2 regions of the Streptomyces sp. NPDC058880 genome follow, and region 1 is predicted to be linked to the other one. Evidence: predicted binding sites of a transcription regulator. Region 1 holds the regulator's gene; the other holds the start of a gene.
What was found. Region 1 encodes HrcA, which represses chaperone genes, less so after heat shock. Its sites were predicted from a motif close to TTNGCACTCNGNNNNNCNGAGTGCNAA; they were not measured.

Region 1 (3,410 bases):
TGCCGTTCTCCACACCGGCCGGGATCTTGACCGTGAGGCTGCGGCGGGAGCGGATCCGGCCGTCGCCCGCGCACTCGTGGCACGGGGTCGGGACGACGGTGCCGAAGCCCTGGCACTGGGGGCAGGGGCGCGAGGTCATGACCTGGCCCAGGAAGGACCGGGTGACCTGGGAGACCTCACCGCGTCCACGGCACATGTCGCAGGTCTGCGCCGAGGTCCCGGGGGCCGCGCCCTCACCGGAGCAGGTGGTGCAGACGACGGCCGTGTCGACCTGGATGTCCTTGGTCGTCCCGAAGGCCGCCTCGTCCAGCTCCAGGTCGAGGCGGATCATGGCGTCCTGGCCGCGCCGGGTCCGCGAGCGCGGTCCGCGCTGCGAGGCCTGGCCGAAGAAGGCGTCCATGATGTCGGAGAAGTTGCCGAAGCCGCCCGCCCCGAATCCGCCGGCTCCGCCGCCGCCCGAGGAGGACAGCGGGTCGCCGCCGAGGTCGTAGACCTGCTTCTTCTGCGGGTCCGACAGCACCTCGTAGGCCGCGTTGATCTCCTTGAAGCGCTCCTGCGTCTTCGGGTCCGGATTCACATCCGGGTGGAGTTCACGCGCGAGGCGCCGGAAGGCCTTCTTGATCTCGTCCTGCGATGCGTCGCGGCGCACGCCGAGAACGGCGTAGTAGTCCGTGGCCACTTACGACTCCGCCAGGATCTGTCCGACGTAACGTGCCACTGCGCGTACCGCTCCCATCGTTCCGGGGTAGTCCATGCGGGTCGGTCCGACCACGCCGAGTTTGGCGACGGTTTCGCCGCCCGAACCGTAACCGACCGAGACGACCGACGTGGAGTTGAGCCCCTCGTAGGCGTTCTCGTGCCCGATCCTTACGGCCATTCCCGACTCGTTGGCCTCGCCGAGGAGCTTGAGGAGCACGACCTGCTCCTCCAGCGCCTCCAGCACCGGCCTGATCGTCAGGGGGAAATCGTGTCCGAAGCGGGTGAGATTGGCGGTACCGCCGATCATCAGCCGCTCCTCCGCCTCCTCGACCAGGGTTTCGAGGAGCGTCGAGAGCACGGTGGACACCGTGCCCCGGTCCTCGGCCTCGAAGGACTCGGGGAGGTCCTGGACGAGCGGGGGGACATCGGTGAAGCGCCGGCCGACGACCCGGCTGTTGAGCCGGGCCCGCAGGTCGGCCAGCGAGGCCTCGCCGAAGGGGCTCGGGCAGTCGACGAGCCGCTGCTCGACGCGCCCGGTGTCCGTGATCAGTACGAGCATCAGCCGCGCGGGGGCGAGCGAGAGCAGCTCCACGTGCCGGACGGTCGACCGGGTCAGGCTGGGGTACTGCACGACCGCGACCTGACGGGTGAGCTGCGCGAGCAGCCGCACCGTACGGCCGACGACGTCGTCGAGGTCGACGGCCCCGTCGAGGAAGTTCTGGATGGCGCGACGCTCGGGCGTCGACAGCGGCTTGACCCCCGCGAGCTTGTCGACGAAGAGGCGGTAGCCCTTGTCGGTGGGGATCCGGCCGGCGCTGGTGTGGGGCTGGGCGATGTAGCCCTCTTCCTCCAGCACCGCCATGTCGTTGCGCACGGTGGCGGGCGAGACGCCGAGCCGGTGCCGCTCGGTGAGCGCCTTGGAGCCGACCGGCTCCTCCGTCCCGACGTAGTCCTGGACGATGGCGCGCAGCACTTCGAGTCTGCGTTCGCTGAGCATCGCGCACACCTCCAGCCTGATCCGTTGCCGTGTTCTGCCGTGTTCTGCCGTTCGTTGGCACTCTGTGCGTTCGAGTGCCAGAGATCCCCCGCTCAGTGTACGGCCGGGTGGTGAGACCGTGGCAAGGGAGGCCCGCCAGGGTAGCGTCGCGGCATGGACGTGCATTGGGAAGAGGCGGGCTGGGAACGGCTCACCGCAAGGACCGGCCGGCGGCGTCTGCCGGTGTGGGACTGCACGGTGGGACTGGTGGTGGGGGACGGGTCCGTCCTCCTCGTCGACCCCGGATCGTGCGTGCGCGAGGGCACCGAGGTGCGGGCCGAGGCCGAGCGACTGACGGGCCGGAGCGTGACCCATATCGCATTCACGCACGGTCATTTCGATCACGTCCTGGGCGCGTCCGCCTTCCCCGGGGCCCAGGTCTTCGGCGCGGTCGGGCTGGCCGCGCTGCTCGCCACGGGCCGCGAGGAGCTGCGCCGGGACGCGGTGCGGCACGGGCTCGCGCAGGCGGAGGCGAGCGAGGCGGTGGACCGCCTGGTGCTGCCCGGCCACCAGGTGTCGGGCGAGTGGACCCTGGACCTGGGCGGGGTGCAGGTGCTGCTGGCCAACGTGGGGCCCGGGCACACCGGACACGACCTGGCCGTCTTCGTCGCGGGTGACCGCGAGACCGTGTTCTGCGGGGACCTGGTCGAGGAATCGGGCGAGCCGGTGGCCGGCCCGGACGCCGTGCCGCGGCAGTGGCCCGCGGCCCTGGACCGGCTCCTGGCGCTGGGCGGCGAGGACGCACTGTACGTACCCGGTCACGGAGCAGTGGTCGACGCGCGGTTCGTGCGTGCGCAACGCGCCACACTGGCGGCCCGTTCCGGCGTGTCGTAGCGGGGAGGGCCACCGCTCTCCTAGTGTCGACCGGATGCGCGAGTACTCCCCCGACCTGACCCCGCAGTGGAAGCGCCCCAAGGCCGTCCCGGAGGTCGCCGCGGACCCGGACCTGGTCGTCGAGGTGGCGGGTACGGACTTCTGCGGCGCGGTGGTGGCCTGCGAGGCGGGGACGGTGACCCTGGAGGACCGGTTCGGCAAGCGCCGGGTGTTCCCCATGGAGCCGCGGGCCTTCCTGCTGGACGGCGCGGTGGTCACCCTGGTCCGCCCGTCGCGGGGCCCGTCGGCGCCGGCCCGGACGGCATCGGGGTCGATCGCCGTCCCCGGCGCGCGGGCGCGGGTGGCCCGGGCGGGCCGGATCTACGTGGAGGGCCGCCACGACGCCGAGCTGGTGGAGCGGGTCTGGGGCGACGACCTGCGCATCGAGGGCGTCGTGGTCGAATACCTGGAGGGCGTCGACGACCTCCCCGCGGTGGTCGCGGAGTTCGGTCCGGCGCCGGACGCCCGGCTGGGGGTGCTGGTGGACCACCTGGTGCCGGGCTCGAAGGAGTCCCGTATCGCCGCCGCTGTCGCCGCCACCTCGCCCGACGTGCTGGTGGTCGGCCATCCGTACGTGGACGTCTGGCAGGCCGTGAAGCCCTCCGCGCTGGGCATCGCCGCATGGCCGGTGGTCCCGCGCGGCCAGGACTGGAAGACGGGCGTCTGCCGCGCCCTGGGCTGGCCGGAGAACACCGGGGCCGCCTGGCAGCACATCCTGTCCCGGGTGGGCTCCTACAAGGACCTGGAGCCGACCCTGCTGGGCCGCGTGGAGGAGCTCATCGACTTCGTCACGGGTGACGGC
Region 2 (3,410 bases), on a different contig from region 1:
GAACTCCCCACCCCGTCCTCATCCCTGCCCGTCGCGCCGGGGCGGCGGTGCCGACGGGCGGCGCACCTTCGCGTACGTCCCGGCGGGATCGGCGGTGTGCGGCACGGGATGTGTGACGGAGTTCCCCATGGCCGTACGTTCACACGCTCCCACCCACCCCGGCCAGCGGTTTTAGCCACCCGGTCGAAGGGGAGCGCCCCCAGGGCCGGGCGGGGCCCGCGCCCGCACGACGGTGTCCTTCGGCGAGCCGCTGCGCATCCCCGCGCCGTTCGACCTCACGCTCGACACCACGTCCCGACTGTCCCGGCCGGGAACGCCCGAGGGCGGCACCCCCGTCGGGGTGCCGCCCTCGTTCGAGAACAGCCGATCGACCAGCAGGCCGATCAGAAGTCCATGTCACCGCCCGGCATGCCGGCCGGAGCGGCAGCGGCCTTCTCCGGCTTGTCGGCGATGACGGCCTCGGTGGTCAGGAACAGCGCGGCGATCGACGCGGCGTTCTGCAGCGCGGAGCGCGTGACCTTCGCCGGGTCGATGATGCCCTCGGCGATCATGTCGACGTACTCGCCGGACGCGGCGTTCAGGCCGTGACCGATCGGAAGGTTGCGCACCTTCTCGACGACGACGCCACCCTCAAGACCACCGTTGACGGCGATCTGCTTCAGCGGGGCCTCCAGGGCGAGCTTCACGGCGTTGGCGCCGGTCGCCTCGTCACCATCGAGCTCCAGCTTCTCGAAGACCGCGGAGGCCTGCAGCAGGGCCACGCCACCACCGGCGACGATGCCCTCCTCGACGGCCGCCTTCGCGTTGCGAACGGCGTCCTCGATGCGGTGCTTGCGCTCCTTGAGCTCGACCTCGGTCGCGGCACCGGCCTTGATGACGGCCACGCCGCCGGCCAGCTTCGCGAGGCGCTCCTGGAGCTTCTCGCGGTCGTAGTCCGAGTCGGAGTTCTCGATCTCGGCGCGGATCTGGTTCACACGACCGGCGACCTGGTCGCTGTCACCGGCACCGTCGACGATGGTGGTCTCGTCCTTGGTGATGACGACCTTGCGGGCGCGGCCGAGCAGGTCGAGACCGGCGTTCTCCAGCTTGAGGCCGACCTCCTCGGAGATGACCGTGCCGCCCGTGAGGATGGCGATGTCACCGAGCATGGCCTTGCGGCGGTCGCCGAAGCCCGGGGCCTTGACGGCGACGGACTTGAAGGTGCCGCGGATCTTGTTGACGACCAGGGTCGACAGGGCCTCGCCCTCGACGTCCTCGGCGATGATCAGCAGCGGCTTGCCGGACTGCATGACCTTCTCCAGGAGCGGCAGCAGGTCCTTGACCGAGCCGATCTTGGAGTTGACGATCAGGATGTACGGGTCGTCGAGAGCCGACTCCATACGCTCCATGTCGGTGGCGAAGTACGCCGAGATGTAGCCCTTGTCGAAGCGCATGCCCTCGGTGAGCTCCAGCTCCAGACCGAAGGTCTGGGACTCCTCGACGGTGATGACGCCTTCCTTGCCGACCTTGTCCATGGCCTCGGCGATGAGCTCGCCGATCTGGGTGTCGGCGGCGGAGATGGAGGCCGTGGAGGCGATCTGCTCCTTGGTCTCGACATCCTTGGCCTGGGCGAGCAGGGCGGCGGAGACGGCCTCGACGGCCTTCTCGATACCACGCTTGAGGGCCATCGGGTTGGCGCCGGCGGCCACGTTGCGCAGGCCCTCGCGGACGAGCGCCTGGGCCAGGACGGTGGCGGTGGTCGTGCCGTCGCCGGCGACGTCGTCCGTCTTCTTGGCGACTTCCTTGACCAGCTCGGCGCCGATCTTCTCGTACGGGTCCTCGAGCTCGATCTCCTTGGCGATGGAAACACCATCGTTGGTGATCGTGGGGGCGCCCCACTTCTTCTCAAGGACGACGTTGCGACCCTTGGGGCCAAGGGTGACCTTGACGGCGTCGGCGAGCTGGTTCATCCCACGCTCGAGGCCGCGGCGGGCCTCCTCGTCGAACGCAATGATCTTGGCCATCTGAAGTGGTCCTCCCGGACAGCGGTGGATTGCTCCCAGGACCGCGCCCGCGCCCGCGACGGACGGCCTGCATGCCCGGCGGTTCCTTCCCACCGGACCCTGCGGGCCTCACCGACCCGGTCCTCGTTTCAGTAGCACTCTCACTCGTAGAGTGCTAACGCCAATGATTAGCACTCGACCCCCGAGAGTGCAAGCGGCTTCGAAGAAGCCTCGGCGTGGGGTGGCGGTCGGGTGACGGGCGGGCGCAAGCGGCTTCGAAGAAGCCTCGATGCGGGGGTGGCGGTCGAGTGACAGGCGGGCGCAAGCGGCCCCGGGGAGAACACGGGCACACGGGGGACACGCGAGGGGCCCACATCCCGGACACGGGATGTGGGCCCCTCGTAGGTCTTCCGGGTCTTCGACGGAAGACCGAGCGTCGGTGGTCGATGCTCCGGGACTAGCCGAGCGCGAGCTTGACCATGTCCGCCTGCGGACCCTTCTGGCCCTGCGAGATCTCGAACTCGACCCGCTGACCCTCTTCAAGGGTGCGGTACCCGTCCATCTGGATGGCGCTGTAGTGGACGAACACATCCGCACCACCGTCGACCGCGATGAAGCCGTAGCCCTTCTCCGCGTTGAACCACTTGACGGTGCCCTGAGCCATGCCTAACTCCCCTATTACTGGCCCTTGCGCGGGAACGCACTTCGCGTTCCCGGGTCAGAACTTGCGTCGGAACGCGTCGACCGAGGCTGAATGTATCTGCGCGAGTGCTGTCTGCAACAGGTCAATCCGACGAGAAATCTGGACACCGAGAAACATTGAAATAGAGTGAAAATTTGGCATCTTCCAGGGCAACTCGGGCCAGACATATCTCGCCAAAGCCCCATACCGCGCCCGCACATTGACCCGATGTCGACCCTCACGCGACCCGTTCATATGCAGCGGGCAAGTCCAGCGGAGGGGACTTCCCCAACTCTACCGTGCCCAATCAAACAGAATTACCCCCTCCGCTTTTAGCGGAGGGGGTAATTTCGGTTTGTCGGGAGGGTCAGCAGCCGCCCGCGACGGCCGGGATGATCGACACACCGGCGCCGTCCGGCGTCACCGCCGCCAGACCGCCCTCGAAGCGCACGTCGTCATCGTTGACGTAGACGTTCACGAAGCGTCGGAGCTTGCCCTGGTCGTCCAGGACGCGCGCGGCGATGCCCGGGTGGTTCTTCTCCAGGGACTCGATGACCTCGGCGAGGGTCGCGCCCTCGGCCGGGACCTCGGCCTGACCGCCGGTGTAGGTGCGCAGGATGGTGGGGATGCGGACGTTGACGCTCATGGCGCTACTGCCTTTCCGGTAGTACGAGGGAGGGTGGTCAGGCCAGGCCGGCGGCGCGGAACGCGTCCAGGCTGGGGCGGATGGTGGCGGTCTGCCCGCT

Region 2: a site for HrcA is predicted at 2,135-2,161, ahead of groL (chaperonin GroEL). Genes of this name have one in related genera too.

What each region holds. Positions count from the first base shown of each region.
Region 1 covers NZ_JBHYMC010000022.1:63,059-66,468, reverse strand. Annotated here, with positions in the region: gene dnaJ (molecular chaperone DnaJ) at 1-679, opposite strand, end outside; gene hrcA (heat-inducible transcriptional repressor HrcA) at 680-1,696, opposite strand; gene ACFW2G_RS15645 (MBL fold metallo-hydrolase) at 1,850-2,569, shown strand; gene ACFW2G_RS15640 (DUF3097 domain-containing protein) at 2,604-3,410, shown strand, end outside.
Region 2 covers NZ_JBHYMC010000064.1:35,486-38,895, reverse strand. Annotated here, with positions in the region: gene groL (chaperonin GroEL) at 384-2,003, opposite strand; gene ACFW2G_RS27505 (cold-shock protein) at 2,440-2,646, opposite strand; gene ACFW2G_RS27500 (MoaD/ThiS family protein) at 3,032-3,310, opposite strand; gene thrC (threonine synthase) at 3,348-3,410, opposite strand, start outside.